Regions from separate parts of the Enterobacter sp. B79-1 genome, predicted to be linked through region 2. Evidence: predicted binding sites of a transcription regulator. Region 2 holds the regulator's gene; the other holds the start of a gene.
What was found. The regulator Fur, encoded in region 2, represses iron uptake genes when iron is present. The targets are predictions, from matches to a motif close to ATAATAATGAGAACNACTATCAA.
Positions count from the first base shown of each region.

Region 1 (8,294 bases), on a different contig from region 2:
TCGAGGAAGCGCGGCATGATACCGCCCGCAATATAGACGCCGCCAAAGGTGCCCAGCGTCAGCGCCAGGTTGCCGCCGAAGCGCCCCATAATCACGCAGAACAGGGACAAGGCACGACGACAATCGATGCAGCTGTCCGCCAGGGCGCGCTCGGTCACGTCTTTAGGCTGCAGATTTTCAGGCAGACGACCATCAGATTTCACAATCGCACGGTACAAATTGACCAGCCCGGGGCCCGACAGCACGCGCTCGGCAGAAACGTGGCCGATCTCAGCACGTAACTCTTCGAGGATAATGCCCTCTTCTTCACTGTTCGGTGCGAAATCCACGTGGCCGCCTTCGCCCGGCAGACTGACCCAGCGCTTATCGACGTGGACAAGGTGAGAGACGCCCAGCCCGGTTCCCGCGCCGTAAACCGCAATCGGCTTGCCTTCGACCGGCGCCGTGCCGCCAAACTGGATCAGGTGTTCCGGCTTCAGCATCGGGATCGCCATCGATACCGCCGTGAAGTCATTGATGATTTCAAGATGCGCAAAGCCGAGGTTTTTTTTCATTTCGGCAATGGAGAAGGCCCAGGTGTGGTTGGTCATCGCCACCCAGTCACCGGTAATCGGGCACGCAATAGCGATACAGCCGTCTTCGACGCTGACCTTATGCTCTTCAAGATATACGCGAACCACGGCTTCCAGACTTGGATAATCCAGCCCTGAATAGGTTTTCGCCTGGGAAATGTCACCGCTATTTACATCGCAGAGTGCAAGGCGCGCGTTCGTGCCGCCCACATCACCTACCAAAGCATACTTTGTCATTCTTCTACTGCTCCGCTAAAGTCAGAATAAATCTTTGGAACACTGTAAATTCAAGGCGTGATAACAACAACGACCAGAAAGTGAATGCCCCAGGATTATCGATCTTCGTCACAGAATAACTTTACCGTTTCAGCACCTTTTGCACTATTGCCATAAAGCTGATTGTGCAAAGTAACGTTATACCGTTTTGTACAAGGAAATCATCATGCTCCACCCGCGAGCCAGAACCATGCTGTTATTAGCAATACCGGCGCTCGTTATTGGCGTTGCTTCAAGCCTGGTGCTCATCGTCGTGATGAAAGTCGCGTCGGTACTGCAAACGATGTTATGGACCGCCCTGCCTGCCAATATGGGCTTCAGCCCTGATTCTCCTGTATGGATTATCGTCATGCTGACGCTCACCGGTATTGCGGTGGGTTTGGTGATTCGTTTCAGTCCGGACCATGCCGGGCCCGATCCCGCGCAGGAACCGTTGATCGGCGCGCCCGTCAGCCCGGCAGCGCTGCCGGGACTGATCGTTGCGCTGATCGTGGGTCTGGCGGGCGGCGTCAGCCTGGGGCCTGAACATCCGATCATGGCGGTCAATATCGCGCTGGCGGTTTTCCTGGGTTCGCGCATTTTACCGCGCGTCAACGCGCTGGACTGGACGATCCTGGCCTCTGCAGGCACCATCGGCGCGCTGTTCGGCACTCCCGTCGCCGCCGCGCTGATCTTCTCCCAGACGCTGAGCGGTAATAATGACGTCCCGCTCTGGGACAAACTCTTTGCGCCGCTGATGGCCGCCGCTGCCGGTGCGTTGACCACCAGCCTGTTTTTCCATCCCCACTTCTCTCTCCCTCTCCCCCACTATGGCCAGATGCAGGTCGCGGACATTTTCAGCGGCGCAATTGTGGTCGCCATCGCCATTGCGCTCGGCATGGTCGCAGTATGGTGTCTTCCGCGCCTGCATCGGCTGATGCATAAGCTCAAACATCCGGTGCTGATTCTGGGCGTCGGGGGGCTGCTTCTCGGCATTCTGGGCGCTATCGGCGGAAAAGTGACGCTGTTTAAAGGCCTGGACGAAATGCAGCAGCTAGCATTCAGTCAGGTGTTTAGCGTGTCGGATTATCTGCTGTTTGCGGTGATAAAGCTGGCGGCGCTGGTCGTGGCCGCCGCGTGCGGTTTTCGAGGCGGACGCATCTTCCCGGCGGTGTTTGTCGGGGTAGCGTTAGGTCTGATGTTGCACGAGCATGTGGACGCCGTACCGGCTGCGATAACCGTTTCGTGCTCGATTCTCGGGCTGGTACTGGTAGTGACGCGGGATGCATGGCTAAGCCTGTTTATGGCCGCCGTCGTGGTGCCTGACTCTACCCTCTTCCCTCTGCTTTGTATCGTGATGTTGCCCGCCTGGCTCCTGCTGGCGGGCAAACCGATGATGATGGCCTGGCGAAACGATAAGTGATTAGGCGCTATTTCGCGCCTCCAGCGCTTTGGTTATCGCGCCCAACAGCGGAGGAATATCCGCTTTGGGCAGCATGACCTCAATGAGCGAAAGCCGCTCATGGTGCGCCACTTTTTCCAGCACGTCCGCCAGCTGATCGACTTCACTGACCCGCCAGCATTCGGCCTGAGGATCCAGGCTCAGTGCCTGCGGGATCTGCGTCCAGTTCCACAGGGCGATATCGTTGTACCGCTGTTCAGGTCCGTGTATGGCCCTCTCAACCGTGTACCCTTCGTTGTTGAGCACCAGGATAATCGGGTGCTGCTTATCGCGCAGCATTGAGCCCATTTCCTGAATCGTCAGCTGTGCGGCACCATCCCCGGTCAGGACAATCACGCGCCGGTCCGGGCATGCCGTCTGCGCGCCAAAGGCCGCCGCCAGCGTGTAGCCAATCGACCCCCAGAGCGGCTGAACAATAAAATTAACGTCCGCAGGTAAGCGAAGATCGATCGCGCCAAACGCCGAGGTGCCCTGATCGGCAAGAATAATGTCGCCGGGGCGAATGAAGGTTTGCAGCGCGCTCCAGAAGTTCTCCTGCGTGAGCGAAGCGCCCTCTGCAGGCCAGGAGAAACCACTGTGTGTCGAGGGTGGAGGGCTTTCATGCACATGTTGTTTGCATAACTCTGCCAGCGTCTCAATCGCCTGCAGCATGGGAATGCCCGTAAACCAGACGTCGCCCACGCGGGAAGCATGAGGCTGCACTTCGATGGTCTGAGCGGGAGTGAGCTGGTGAGTGAACCCTGCGGTCAGGGTATCGGTAAACCGCGTTCCAATGCACAGCACCGTGTCAGCTCTTTCAATCGCCTCTTTGACTGGCTCCGCGCTCGCTGAACCACTGTAAGTGCCGTAAAAACCCGCCTGACGCTCATCAAAAATCCCTTTCCCCATCAACATGGTGGCGTGTGCCATCGGCACCTCTTTCACCCATTTCTGCAGCGCAGGTTTTAGCCCATGGCGGAGCACCAGAAAATCGGCCAGCAGCGCGGTCCGTTTGCTCATGGCCAGGCGACTCCGGGCGGCATCACGAAACGCTTTGAGACAGGCATTGTCCGCGTGAACAGGCTTAACGGTGAGAGCGCTTACAGGTGGTGTCGCGGCTTTTTTCGCCACATCCGCAGGCAACATCAAATAGCCAGGACGGCGTTCGCGCAGCATGGTGGTCAGCACGCGGTCAATTTCGTAGCAGGCATTTTGTTCGGTCAGGATCGCCTGCGCGACAGTGATGGGTTCGCTCATATGGTAAAAATGACGGAACTCACCGTCACCTAAGGTATGGTGCAATAACTCGCCTTTTTGCTGCGCCGCCATTCCCGGCGCCCCCACAATATGCAACACGGGAACGTGTTCGGCAAAGCTACCCGCCACCCCGTTCATAGCGCTTAGCTCTCCGACGCCGAATGTGGTTAACAGCGCGGCAAAGCCCTTACATCGGGCATAGCCGTCTGCGGCATATGACGCGTTAAGCTCGTTGGCACAACCCACCCAACAGATATCCGGGCTGTCTATTACATGGTCGAGAAACTGCAGGTTATAGTCGCCCGGCACGCCAAACAGATGATCGGTTCCACAATCAGTCAGACGGTCCAGCAGGTAATCGGCGACGCAGTATGGGGTACGCATAAACAGGTATCCTTCTAATGTTGTTGTCACCTTGAGTATTAAATAAGCGTGATGACTGTCCAGAAAAGGCAGTAAGAAGGAGTTGGAAAGAATGCTTTACAAAAAATGCTGCGCTATGCTCTCTTTCTTCGCGTTAGTGTAACCGTATACACACGTTTTTCTTATCAGCGTCAGAGGTCACGATCATGCGTTATCAGCCGGATAAAAATCGTTATCAGACAATGCAGTATCGCCGCTGCGGACAAAGCGGGCTGAAATTGCCCGCCATCTCGCTTGGGCTTTGGCATAACTTTGGTGATGCCACGCTCATCGAAAACAGCCGTCAACTTTTACAGCGCGCGTTCGATTTGGGGATTACGCATTTCGACCTTGCCAACAACTATGGTCCTCCTCCCGGTTCAGCCGAACGTAATTTCGGACGCATTTTGCTGGAAGATTTTCTCCCCTGGCGCGATGAGTTAATTATCTCGACGAAAGCAGGATATACCATGTGGGACGGTCCCTACGGCGACTGGGGCTCGCGTAAATACCTGATATCGAGTCTGGATCAGAGCCTGAAACGCATGGGGCTGGAGTATGTCGACATCTTCTACCATCACCGCCCGGACCCGGAAACACCGCTTCAGGAAACAATGAAAGCGCTCGACCATCTGGTGCGACAGGGCAAGGCACTGTACGTCGGGTTATCCAACTATCCTGCGGAACTGGCGCGCCAGGCAATTGAAATCCTTCACGACCTCGGTACGCCTTGTCTTATCCACCAGCCTAAATATTCGATGTTTGAGCGTGCCCCTGAAGCGGGCTTGCTGGATGTACTGCAGCAGACAGGGGTTGGGTGTATTCCCTTCTCTCCTCTCGCGGGTGGTCAATTAACCAACCGTTATTTGAACGGTATTCCAGCGGACTCCCGTGCGGCCAGCGGCAGCAAGTTCCTGAACCCGGATCAGCTCACCGAAGAAAAGCTGGTAAAAGTGCACAAGTTAAACGCCCTTGCCGAAAGCCGCGGTCAGAAGCTGTCGCAGATGGCTCTGGCCTGGATTTTACGCCACGATACTGTGACTTCTGTACTGATTGGGGCCAGTAAAACCGCGCAAATCGATGACGCGGTGGGCATGCTGGACAATCGCCATTTCTCGGAAGATGAACTGACGCGGATCGAAGATATTCTGGCCTGAACAAATTAAAGCCGATTTTAGCAAAAAGTGCTCTTATCCAGGAATTCGGAGTTGAGGCGATGAAACGAGGCTTTACCAACTCGTAATATTGCGTTAACAGGCCCACAAGGCCCCGATCGTGAAGGAGAAGAGTATGTTCAGGTCACTGATTTTAGCAGCGGTATTAATGGCTTCTGCCCCGCTGGTCGCCAATGCTGGCGAGATCACCCTGTTGCCATCAGTAAAATTACAAATTGGCGATCGTGATGACTACGGCAGATACTGGGACGGTGGCTACTGGCGCGACCGTGATTACTGGAACCGTCATTATGAATGGCGCGGTGACCGCTGGCGCAGGCATGATAATGGCCTGCATCGCGGCTGGTATAAAAACAACGCCTATGAACGCGGCTACCGTGAAGGCTGGAACGATCGCGATGACCGTCGTGGCGGCTGGGGCGGACGCGGTGGTAAAGGTCATGGCCACGGTGGTCACGGCCATCGTCACTAACGTAAAAAGGAGCCTTTTGGCTCCTTTTTTATTTTAAAGACCCAGCGCGGTTCCGACTAACAACCACAGATTCAGCGCCACCACCACGACCACAATCGCCCACCCGGTCCTTTTCACCAGCGTCGAGTTCACGAGATCGCCCATCAGCGTTTTATCGCTGGTAAAAATCAACAATGGCACCAGCGCAAGGGCAATACCAAAACTCAGCAGGACCTGGCTCATTACCAAAATGCGGGTAGGATCCAGCCCCATCAGAATCACAATAAACGACGGTAGCATGGTGACGGCGCGACGCACCCACAGCGGAATATGAAAACGCACGAATCCCTGCATCACCACTTGTCCCGCCAGCGTACCTACCACTGTGGAAGAGAGGCCAGCAGCCACCAGGCTCAGCCCAAATATCGTTGCTGCGGCATGGCTCAGTAACGGTTCCAGCGTCAGATAAGCCTGATCGAGATCGGCAATCCCCGTGTGACCATTAAAGTGGAAAGCGGCAGCAGCGGTGGCCATCATCGCCAGATTCACGAAACCGGCAATCGTCATGGCAAACGCGACATCCCATTTTGTCGCGGAATAGCGTTCCTTACGGGTGCCACCGTGCAGATGTTGTGTCAGGGAGGAGTGCAGGTAAATCACATGCGGCATAATGGTCGCCCCGAGGACGCCAGCAGCCAGGAATACCGCTTCAGAGGTGGGCAGACTAGGGATCACCATCCCTTTACTCAGCTGCACCAGATTCGGCTGGGAGAAGATCAGCTCCACAATATAGGCTGCAGCAACAAACAGCAGCAAACCGCCGATGACTTTTTCCAGCGGCTTTTGTCCACGGCGCTGCAGCATCAGAATAAGGAAAGTCGCAATCCCGGTCAGCACAGCCCCCTGCAACAATGACACGCCGAGGATCAGTTTAAATCCAATCGCAGCCCCAATGAATTCGGCAAGGTCGGTTGCCATGGCGATAATTTCAGCCTGGACCCAGTACAGCCAAACCGCCGGACGCGGGTAGTGGTCGCGGATCTGCTCGGCCAGGTTTTTGCTCGTGGCAATGCCGAGCTTCGCTGAGAGCATCTGGATCAGCATGGCCATCAGGTTTGCCCAGACGACCACCCACAGCAATGTGTAGCCAAAGCTGGCCCCGGCCTGAATGTTGGTCGCAAAATTGCCCGGATCGATATAGCCAATGGCAGCAATGAACGCAGGTCCCATTAATGCGAACCGCAACTTGCGCGCTGCTCTGCCACTGCTACCCTCTACGCGACTGTTTGTCATTTCTGCCTCTGAAATATAGCCTTTGCTATGTTTAATGCTATCAAAATGAGAATGATTATCAAGATCATTTGTAAGGTTTGTAATGATTTCTCTGATAGCTTTTGACGATAGATGGGCAGGTGAGATGCGGGTGCTCTAAATGAAGCAGAGTTAGCGCACACTTTTGTGAAGCCTAGCACACAAACTTAACTTTTCACTCATTTACCTAACATAACAAAAATGTATTGTTGATCACTATTTTTGAGACTCGTCACAGGATGTAACTATAGTGTGTTCTTGATCTCGTTTTCTTTTCGCTTGTTACATAGAATGTGCACGAAAATTAAACCTGCCTCATATTTGGAGCAAATATGGACCGCGTCCTTCATTTTGTCCTGGCACTCGTTGTCGTTACTGCACTCGCATTGCTGGTCAGCACAGACCGCAAAAATATTCGTATTCGCTATGTTGTCCAACTGCTGGTCATTGAAGTATTACTTGCGTGGTTCTTCCTGAACTCCAACGTGGGCCTCGGCTTCGTGAAAGGCTTCTCCGAGATGTTCGAAAAACTGCTCGGGTTTGCTAACGAAGGGACTAACTTCGTCTTTGGCAGCATGAACGATCAAGGTCTGGCCTTCTTCTTCCTGAAGGTGCTGTGCCCTATCGTCTTCATCTCTGCACTGATTGGTATTCTGCAACACATCCGCGTTCTGCCAGTGGTTATCCGCGCGATTGGCTTCCTGCTGTCCAAGGTGAACGGCATGGGCAAACTGGAATCCTTTAACGCCGTGAGCTCACTGATCCTCGGTCAGTCTGAGAACTTCATCGCGTACAAAGATATTCTGGGCAAAATGTCGCGTAACCGCATGTACACCATGGCGGCAACCGCAATGTCTACCGTATCCATGTCTATCGTGGGCGCATACATGACCATGCTGGAGCCAAAATACGTGGTGGCGGCGCTGGTCCTGAACATGTTCAGCACCTTTATTGTGCTGTCGCTGATCAACCCTTACCGTGTTGATGCGAGCGAAGAGAACATCCAGATGTCAAACCTGCATGAAGGGCAGAGCTTCTTCGAAATGCTGGGTGAATACATTCTGGCAGGCTTCAAGGTCGCCATTATTGTTGCCGCTATGCTGATTGGTTTTATCGCGCTGATCGCCGCCCTGAACGCCCTGTTCGCAGCGGTGCTCGGTATCTCCTTCCAGGGCATCTTGGGCTACATCTTCTATCCAATCGCATGGGTGATGGGTGTTCCGGCTCATGAAGCATTGCAGGTTGGCAGCATCATGGCAACCAAACTGGTTTCTAACGAGTTCGTGGCAATGATGGATCTGCAGAAAATTGCCAGCACGCTCTCTCCACGTGCGGAAGGCATTCTGTCCGTGTTCCTGGTTTCCTTCGCAAACTTCTCTTCCATCGGTATTATCGCCGGTGCGATTAAAGGCCTGAACGAAGAGCAGGGT
Region 1 covers NZ_JBYAZJ010000008.1:41,297-49,590, forward strand. The annotation lists gene glk (glucokinase) at 1-809, opposite strand, end outside; gene AC2T6E_RS19000 (ion channel protein) at 1,015-2,250, shown strand; gene ipdC (indolepyruvate decarboxylase) at 2,251-3,909, opposite strand; gene mgrA (L-glyceraldehyde 3-phosphate reductase) at 4,095-5,084, shown strand; gene AC2T6E_RS19015 (DUF2502 domain-containing protein) at 5,218-5,574, shown strand; gene AC2T6E_RS19020 (Nramp family divalent metal transporter) at 5,608-6,846, opposite strand; gene nupC (nucleoside permease NupC) at 7,197-8,294, shown strand, end outside.
Region 1: AC2T6E_RS19020 (Nramp family divalent metal transporter) is a predicted target of Fur. The motif match lies at 6,886-6,908, and genes of this name have one in related genera.

Region 2 (8,294 bases):
CGTTGCCCACGACCGGCTTCAGCACGTAATACTGCGCGGTCAGTTGAGCGACGTTAATCAAATCGCTTTGTTGTGCAGGTTGGCCTGCACGGCTGTGATTTGCCATTGCCTGGTCCTTTTGATGCAAGGGTTAAATTGTACCGCAAACCTTTTCAATCAATTCCGCCGGGAACTGCATGGACTGCATGATGTGTTCAACCATGCTGCACTTGCGGCCCGTATTGGTATTGGTGATGACCCAGTACGGTGTGCCAGGGACATGTTTAGGTTTGGTTTGATTGCCATTTTGTAACAGCGTCTGTTCGTCGCCCGCGAAATAGACGCGGGTGCGACCGTGCAGCGACTCGGTCGCTTCAGCAAACGCTTTGTTATCCAGTGAATGAAGTGTAGACAGCACGAGCATAAAGCGGTTAACCGCCTTTTTCTGCTCTGCGTATTCATCAGACAGCAGCAGTTCACGTACTGCGCGCACTTTATCTTTTGCCGGTATTACGGCAGGTTTTGCTTGTGCAACAACGCTCGGCTGAGACACGACATCTTTTGTGACAGGGGTAGCAGGCTGTGAGGCGGCGGAAATTTTAAGCATACGCCGTAAAATGTCGGACGCGCTCTCCCCGATATGCCGCGTCTGGCTGGCAATAAACTGATAGAGTTCGTCATCAACTTCGATTGTTTTCATCTTAATCCAGTGCGATATCTTATCTGAATACAAGTCGTTGGGATTATAAGGTCAAATCCCAACAGCGGATAGCGTCAAACCCGGCAGGCGGCAAAAGTCAGATTAAACTGGATCCTTGCAGCCGGGCGGCAGAATGGTCAACATGATACCCTAACCTGACATACGTAAAAAAAGAACTTTGCCATGAAATTGAATACCCGAGCGCAATCTGCACAATCGCCGAACAATAATTCTCCCATCGTACTGGTTCACGGGCTGTTTGGCAGCCTCGATAACCTGGGCGTGCTGGCGCGCGATCTGGTTTCCGACCACGATATTTTACAGGTTGATATGCGCAATCACGGTCTTTCCGGGCGTTCCGACGAGATGACGTACGCGGCGATGGCGCAGGATCTGCTGGATACGCTGGATGCACATAACCTGCAGAAGGTAACGCTGATCGGGCATTCCATGGGTGGCAAAGCGGTGATGGCCCTGACGGCGCTCGCGCCAGAGCGTATCAACGGGCTGGTTGTCATTGACGTCGCGCCTGTGGATTACAACGTCCGCCGTCACGATGAGATTTTCGCCGCTATTAATGCGGTCACAGAAGCGGGCGTCGCAACACGCCAACAGGCCGCCGCCGTGATGCGTGAGCATCTGGATGAAGAAGGCGTCGTGCAGTTCCTGCTGAAGTCGTTTGTCGACGGGCAATGGCGTTTTAACGTGCCGGTGCTCTGGGAGCAATACAACAACATCGTGGGCTGGGGAAACGTCCCCGCGTGGCCACACCCTACCCTCTTTATTCGCGGCGGAAACTCGCCTTACGTTACCGATGCCTACCGCGACACGCTGCTGGCCCAATTCCCGCAGGCTCGCGCCCATGTGATCGCCGGTGCCGGGCACTGGGTTCACGCCGAAAAACCGGACGCCGTGCTGCGCGCCATTCGTCGCTATCTCTCTGATACTGCAAATTGATTAAAAAGAGAGCGACTGGAAGGTTGTGGGCTTCCAGTCGTTGGCGTGCCGTTTTCGGTGATGTATGATGGCGCGCTTATCGCCCGGGCATTAGCAGGGCGGCGTATTTCCCCCGAAGTCTCAGAATCATGGCCAAAGAACAAACGGACCGTACGACACTAGATCTGTTCGCGAATGAGCGTCGACCGGGACGACCGAAAACGAATCCGCTCTCGCGCGATGAACAGCTGCGTATTAATAAACGCAACCAGCTTAAACGCGATAAAAATCGTGGGCTTAAGCGTGTCGAACTGAAGCTGAACGCCGATGCTGTCGATGCACTAAATGAGCTGGCCGAGGCGCGTAACATCAGCCGCAGCGAACTGATTGAAGAGATGTTAATCACCCAACTTGAGACATTGCGCAGCAAGGCATAAGTCTGAAAATCCCCTTTATGACCCTTTTCATGTAGCACAGAGTGCAGTCCTGCGCGATAGCTGTTTCCGCAGGGTTGCCTGTTCTGCTATTATTGCCCTTATCCGTGGACAAATTGCGCCACCATACCATTAAGTTTCAAGAGGTTATTTTACTCATGGCAATCATCGGCATTTTCTTTGGCAGTGATACCGGCAATACCGAAAATATCGCAAAAAACATTCAAAAACAGCTCGGTAAAGACGTTGCCGATGTGCACGACATCGCCAAGAGCAGCAAAGAAGATCTCGAAGGCTATGACATCCTGCTGCTGGGTATACCGACCTGGTACTACGGTGAAGCGCAGTGTGACTGGGACGATTTCTTCCCAACCCTGGAAGAAGTTGACTTCAACGGTAAGCTGGTCGCGCTGTTCGGTTGTGGCGATCAGGAAGATTACGCAGAATACTTCTGTGACGCACTGGGCACCATCCGCGACATCATTGAACCACACGGTGCGGTGATTGTCGGCCACTGGCCAACGGCGGGTTACCACTTTGAAGCCTCTAAAGGCCTGGCAGACGACGACCACTTTGTCGGCCTGGCAATTGACGAAGACCGTCAGCCGGAACTGACCGCTGAACGCGTTGAGAAATGGGTTAAGCAGGTTCGCGAAGAACTGAACCTCGACGACATTCTTAACGCCTGATTTCCCGGTGGCGCAACTCCGGTTGCGCCCGCTTACCAGGTAAAACCGATTAAATTAATTGCTACAAACTTTTAACTTTTTCGTTCAGACCTGTACAATATCCCCCTGGTAAAAAGTGGATGCCATCGAACAAGTTTGTTGGTGATACCACGTTTTTATAAGCATACTTTGCTTGAGACTTGCAGTTTTCATTTAGTCATGGCAGTTCTATAATGAGACGCATTATCCCAAGTGCATTTTCTGTCACTTCTTCTTTAGAAGTGAATCGTTTAGCAACAGGACAGATTCCGCATGACTGACAACAATACCGCATTAAAGAAGGCTGGCCTGAAAGTAACGCTTCCTCGGTTAAAAATCCTTGAAGTGCTTCAGGGGCCAGACAATCACCATGTCAGTGCGGAAGACCTCTACAAACGTCTTATCGACATGGGTGAAGAGATTGGGCTGGCAACCGTGTATCGTGTGCTGAACCAGTTCGATGACGCGGGCATTGTTACCCGTCATAACTTCGAAGGCGGCAAATCCGTTTTCGAGCTGACCCAGCAGCACCATCACGATCACCTGATCTGCCTCGATTGTGGCAAGGTTATTGAATTCAGCGATGATTCCATCGAATCACGCCAGCGTGAAATCGCCGCACGTCACGGTATTCGCCTGACCAACCACAGCCTGTACCTGTATGGTCACTGTGCTGAAGGCGATTGCCGTGAAGACGACCACGCGCACGACGCGAAATAATATCGTGTTTATACTCTGAGCCAGCCGTAAGGTTGGCTTTTTTTTGCCTGTTTTTGGGCAAAAAAAAGCCCGGTGACGCAGCGCCACCGGGCGTAAAGCAACTTATTTATTGTTACTGCGAATATCGCTCCAGATCTTATCGCAACGCTTCGCCACTTCCTGATCGTTACCGGTTTTACGCGCCTGAATGCAGGCCTGGTAATCCATCACGCGGACGTTTTCCTGCGTCGCAAACTGCTCATGCGCTTTCTCTTTCTTCAGCACGTTCAGCACGCTCTGACAGGCTTCGATTTTCTCCGGCGACCCTTCCGCTGTATTGATACAGGCGCTATAGGCCTCCTTCAGGCGGGAATCTTCTTTTGGTGCCTCAGTCTGAGCACACGCCACCAGCCCTGATGCCAGCAACGCGACGATTACGATTTTTTTCATCATGTGCAGTCTCCATACCGGCGGGACGTTGCCCGCCGGTGTGTTCATCAGAAGATAGTAAATGGCGCGATAACCATGAATTTCACGTCACGTTCATCCTGGAAGATGTTGCCGTAACCGCCCGCGTAGCTCGGGATATCGGAGTGGTTGTCATACTGCGTGAAATGCAGTTTGAACATCGTGCCTTTCGCGCGGCCATCCTGCAGGGTGTAGATCGCATCCAGGCTGTAAGAAGACTCTTTCAGACGATAGTTTGGATCGTAGTACGCGTCCGGTGTCGCCATATCCGCAGGTTTTGCGTCCCAGGCGTAAGCGTAAGATGCACCCACCGCCCAGCCAGGCAGGTTCCAGTTTTTCAGGTCATACATTGCGCCGAAGAACAGCGCTTTTTCACCATCGGCGTTGAAGTCAGAGCGGTTATCCCACCAGATATCAAGACGACCGTTAGAGGACGCGTAGGTTGGCGTCATACGCTGCAGGAAATAGCCCTGCTGCCCTTCTGCCTTCACCCATGTTCCCTCCAGACGTAAATCGACCTGGCCCACTTTGTAGCCGAAGGTCAGTGCCTGCAGCCATGCAGTGCCGTCATAGATATCGTTAACGGTGCCATTGCTGGCTTTATCGCGCGTGCCGTAGAACTGGTAGCTGGTGCTCAGCGGGCTGCCCACAACATCAAATTTGTAGCTGGCTTTAGCAAAATACTGATCGATATACCCTTCCGCCTGACCAAATGCAGCTTCCAGGACCAGGTCGTTTTTAAAGTCGTATTTTGCGCCCAGCGAGTGGAGGTAATCGACTTTGGTTTTCTTATCGTTCTGGTAGAACTTGTCCATCTCAATGTGCCACGGTGCTTTGTACTCGTTGGTCCACATATAGGAGAAGCTCAACGCGCCCGCATCGCCGTAGTCAAAGTTAGCCCCGGCTTCCGCGCCCTGGTAGGTACCCGGCATAAAACTCCAGTGCGGCGCTAACAGCGTTTGACCGGTTGGCTGAATATAGCCCCCACGCGCCCACACCGGGCCGTATTTGAATTTCGCTGCTGCCTTGTACAGGCTGACACCGCTTTTATCGCCAGACCAGTCTTCTTTATACGCTTTGTTACTGGAGGAGAAGGCGATTTCATTCGGGTGTCCGCTGTCGCCGTTTTCAGCCATTTCAATGGCGGTGAAGGCAGCAATATCCAGACCGAACATATCCGCGGCATAGCCTGACTGGAAGTCCAGGTTGGCGTTCCAGGTAGAGTGCGAAAGGTTGGTTTTGTATTTGTCTTCAGTGACGTCTTTACGGTCACGCTCACGCTGCCAGTAATAAATACCGCCCGTGAGGGTAGAATCATCGATGAAACCTTCTGCCTTAGCTTCTGGGGTGATCGCCAGGCTCGACATTGCTGTCACACCGGCGATAGCCAGCGCCAGCGCACTACGTTTGCCACTGAACGTACGCATAGATTATTCCTCTTTGACGAATTAAAACGCCTCAACGGCGAAAATATAAAAGACCAAAAGGTCAGGGGTAGTTAGAAATACCCTCGAATTAACTACCGCCTTTAGGTTATTTTTCGCGACGCGAATTATCAATGCTTTTCCGTGGGCAAAAGTCAGGATTATGACGAAGTGCACATAATTCGTAGTGCTTTGTAACATTTACAGGAGAGCGAGAATTGGCGGGGAAATATCAGAAATTTCAGCGGGTAGCGCAGGTATTCGCTGTTTATTTTTCATCCTTTTTGTATTTCGTAAAAATACAAACTTTTTTTAGAAAAATAAGTAGCACCTCATTGACCTGATATTTTAGTGGCTTATCTTTAAGCCCTGGCTTAATACCATGATCATTAAATAAAAAAAACGCCGCAATAAGCGGCGTTTGTTTCTCCTTGACCAGAGCAGCAATATTATTCGCCGATCTTAGCCCAGGTGTCACGCAGGCCGACGGTACGGTTAAATACCGGTTTTTCTGCGGTGCTGTAACGGCTGTCCAGGCAGAAGTAACCTTCACGCTCGAACTGGAACGCTTTACCCGCTTCAGCCGCTTTCAGGGACGGCTCAGCGTAACCCTGCCTGATAACGAGTGATTCCGGGTTAATGGTCGCCAGGAAATCGTCAGCCGCACCTGGGTTAGGCACGCTGAACAGACGGTCATACAGACGGATCTCAACCGGCAGCGCGTGGGAAGCGCTCACCCAGTGAATAACGCCCTTCACCTTACGGCCATCAGCAGGATCTTTACTCAGCGTTTCTGCATCGTAAGAACAGAAAATAGTGGTGATGTTACCTTCTGCATCCTTCTCAACGCGCTCAGCTTTAATCACGTATGCATTACGCAGACGGACTTCTTTGCCCAGCACCAGACGCTTGTACTGCTTGTTCGCTTCTTCGCGGAAGTCAGCACGATCGATCCAGATTTCGCCGCTGAACGGCACGTCGCGGGTACCCATCTCCGGCTTGCTCGGATGGTTAGGCATAGACACCAGCTCGCTCTCTCCCTGCGGGTAGTTTTCGATAACCAGTTTAACCGGGTCGATCACCGCCATCGCGCGCGGGGCGTTTTCGTTCAGGTCTTCACGGATGCAGGATTCCAGAGAAGCGATTTCAATGGTGTTGTCCTGTTTGGTGACACCGATACGTTTGCAGAACTCGCGAATTGACGCAGAGGTGTAGCCACGACGGCGCAGACCGGAGATGGTCGGCATACGCGGATCATCCCAGCCTTCAACGTGCTTGTCGGTGACCAGCAGGTTCAGCTTACGCTTGGACATCACGGTGTATTCCAGGTTCAGACGAGAAAACTCGTACTGACGCGGATGCACAGGAATGGTGATGTTATCCAGCACCCAGTCGTACAGACGGCGGTTGTCCTGGAACTCCAGCGTACACAGAGAGTGCGTAATGCCTTCCAGCGCATCGCTGATGCAGTGGGTGAAGTCGTACATCGGGTAGATGCACCACTTGTTACCGGTCTGGTGGTGTTCCGCAAACTTAATGCGGTACAACACCGGATCGCGCATCACGATGAACGGAGAGGCCATGTCGATTTTGGCACGCAGACACGCTTTGCCTTCTTCGAAGCCACCGGCACGCATTTTTTCAAACAGTGCCAGGTTCTCTTCTACGCTGCGATCGCGGTATGGGCTGTTTTTGCCCGGCGCGGTCAGCGAGCCGCGGTATTCACGGATTTCGTCAGCAGAGAGTTCATCCACATACGCCAGACCTTTGTTGATAAGCTCTACAGCGTAGGCGTACAGCTGATCGAAATAATCAGAGGAGTAGCAGATATCGCCAGACCAGCTGAAGCCCAGCCATTGCACGTCGTTCTTGATGGACTCAACGTATTCGATGTCTTCTTTTACTGGGTTGGTGTCATCGAAACGCAGGTTGCACTGGCCCTGATAATCTTGCGCAATACCAAAGTTCAGGCAGATAGATTTTGCATGCCCAATATGCAGGTAGCCGTTCGGCTCCGGCGGGAAGCGGGTATGAATTGTGGTGTGCTTACCACTGGCCAGATCTTCATCGATGATCTGACGAATAAAGTTACTCGGGCGGGCTTCTGCCTCACTCATCGTGGATTCCTCAAAGCGTAAACAACGTATAACGGCATATGATCTTATAAGCCGGACGTAGTGACAACCCTTAGTTACGGAAAATACGTATCAGATGAAAATAATGGGGGCGTTTGCTGCAAAAAAAAGCGGCGGAGGATATCCCCCGCCGCTTAAGGCATGACTCTACTCAGGAGCGATTACTTGCCTTTAATCTCATACAGTGGCGTTTGGCCCGCAATCACCTGACCTTTCGCCTGGATAACCAGACCGCTGAAGTCGTCGATGTTGCTGCACACGACCGGGCTGATCATCGAGCGCGCGTTGGCGTTCAGGAAGTCCAGATCCATTTCCAGAATCGGCTGGCCTGCCACTACTTCTGCACCCTCTTCCACCAGGCGAGTAAAGCCCTGGCCGTTCAGCGCAACGGTATCGATACCCATGTGGACAACGATCTCCGCGCCTTTTTCCGTTTCGAGGCAGAACGCGTGGTTAGTGTTGAAGATTTTCACGATGGTACCGGCAGCAGGAGACACAACGATTTTGTCCGTTGGCTTCACGGCCACGCCGTCACCGACCGCTTTGCTGGCGAACGCTTCGTCAGGTACTTGCTCAATGGCAACCACGTCACCCGTAACCGGGGAAACCAGCGCTGCCACCGTCACGGCGTTAGGCACGGCCTGCGGCTTCACTACCGGGGCTGCCGTCGATGCAGGCGCGCTGTCGGCTGAGGCCGCCGCTACCGGGCCACGGGCAACCACTTTCTTCATTTCGTCACCGATGGATTCCGCTTTGGCGCCCACGATAACCTGGATAGTTTGTTTGTTCAGTTTAACGACGCCCGATGCGCC
Region 2 covers NZ_JBYAZJ010000001.1:1,424,127-1,432,420, forward strand. The annotation lists gene pgm (phosphoglucomutase (alpha-D-glucose-1,6-bisphosphate-dependent)) at 1-106, opposite strand, end outside; gene seqA (replication initiation negative regulator SeqA) at 131-679, opposite strand; gene ybfF (esterase) at 863-1,636, shown strand; gene ybfE (LexA regulated protein) at 1,765-2,052, shown strand; gene fldA (flavodoxin FldA) at 2,208-2,738, shown strand; gene fur (ferric iron uptake transcriptional regulator) at 3,030-3,476, shown strand; gene chiQ (ChiQ/YbfN family lipoprotein) at 3,579-3,905, opposite strand; gene chiP (chitoporin ChiP) at 3,953-5,350, opposite strand; gene glnS (glutamine--tRNA ligase) at 5,797-7,464, opposite strand; gene nagE (PTS N-acetyl glucosamine transporter subunit IIABC) at 7,644-8,294, opposite strand, start outside.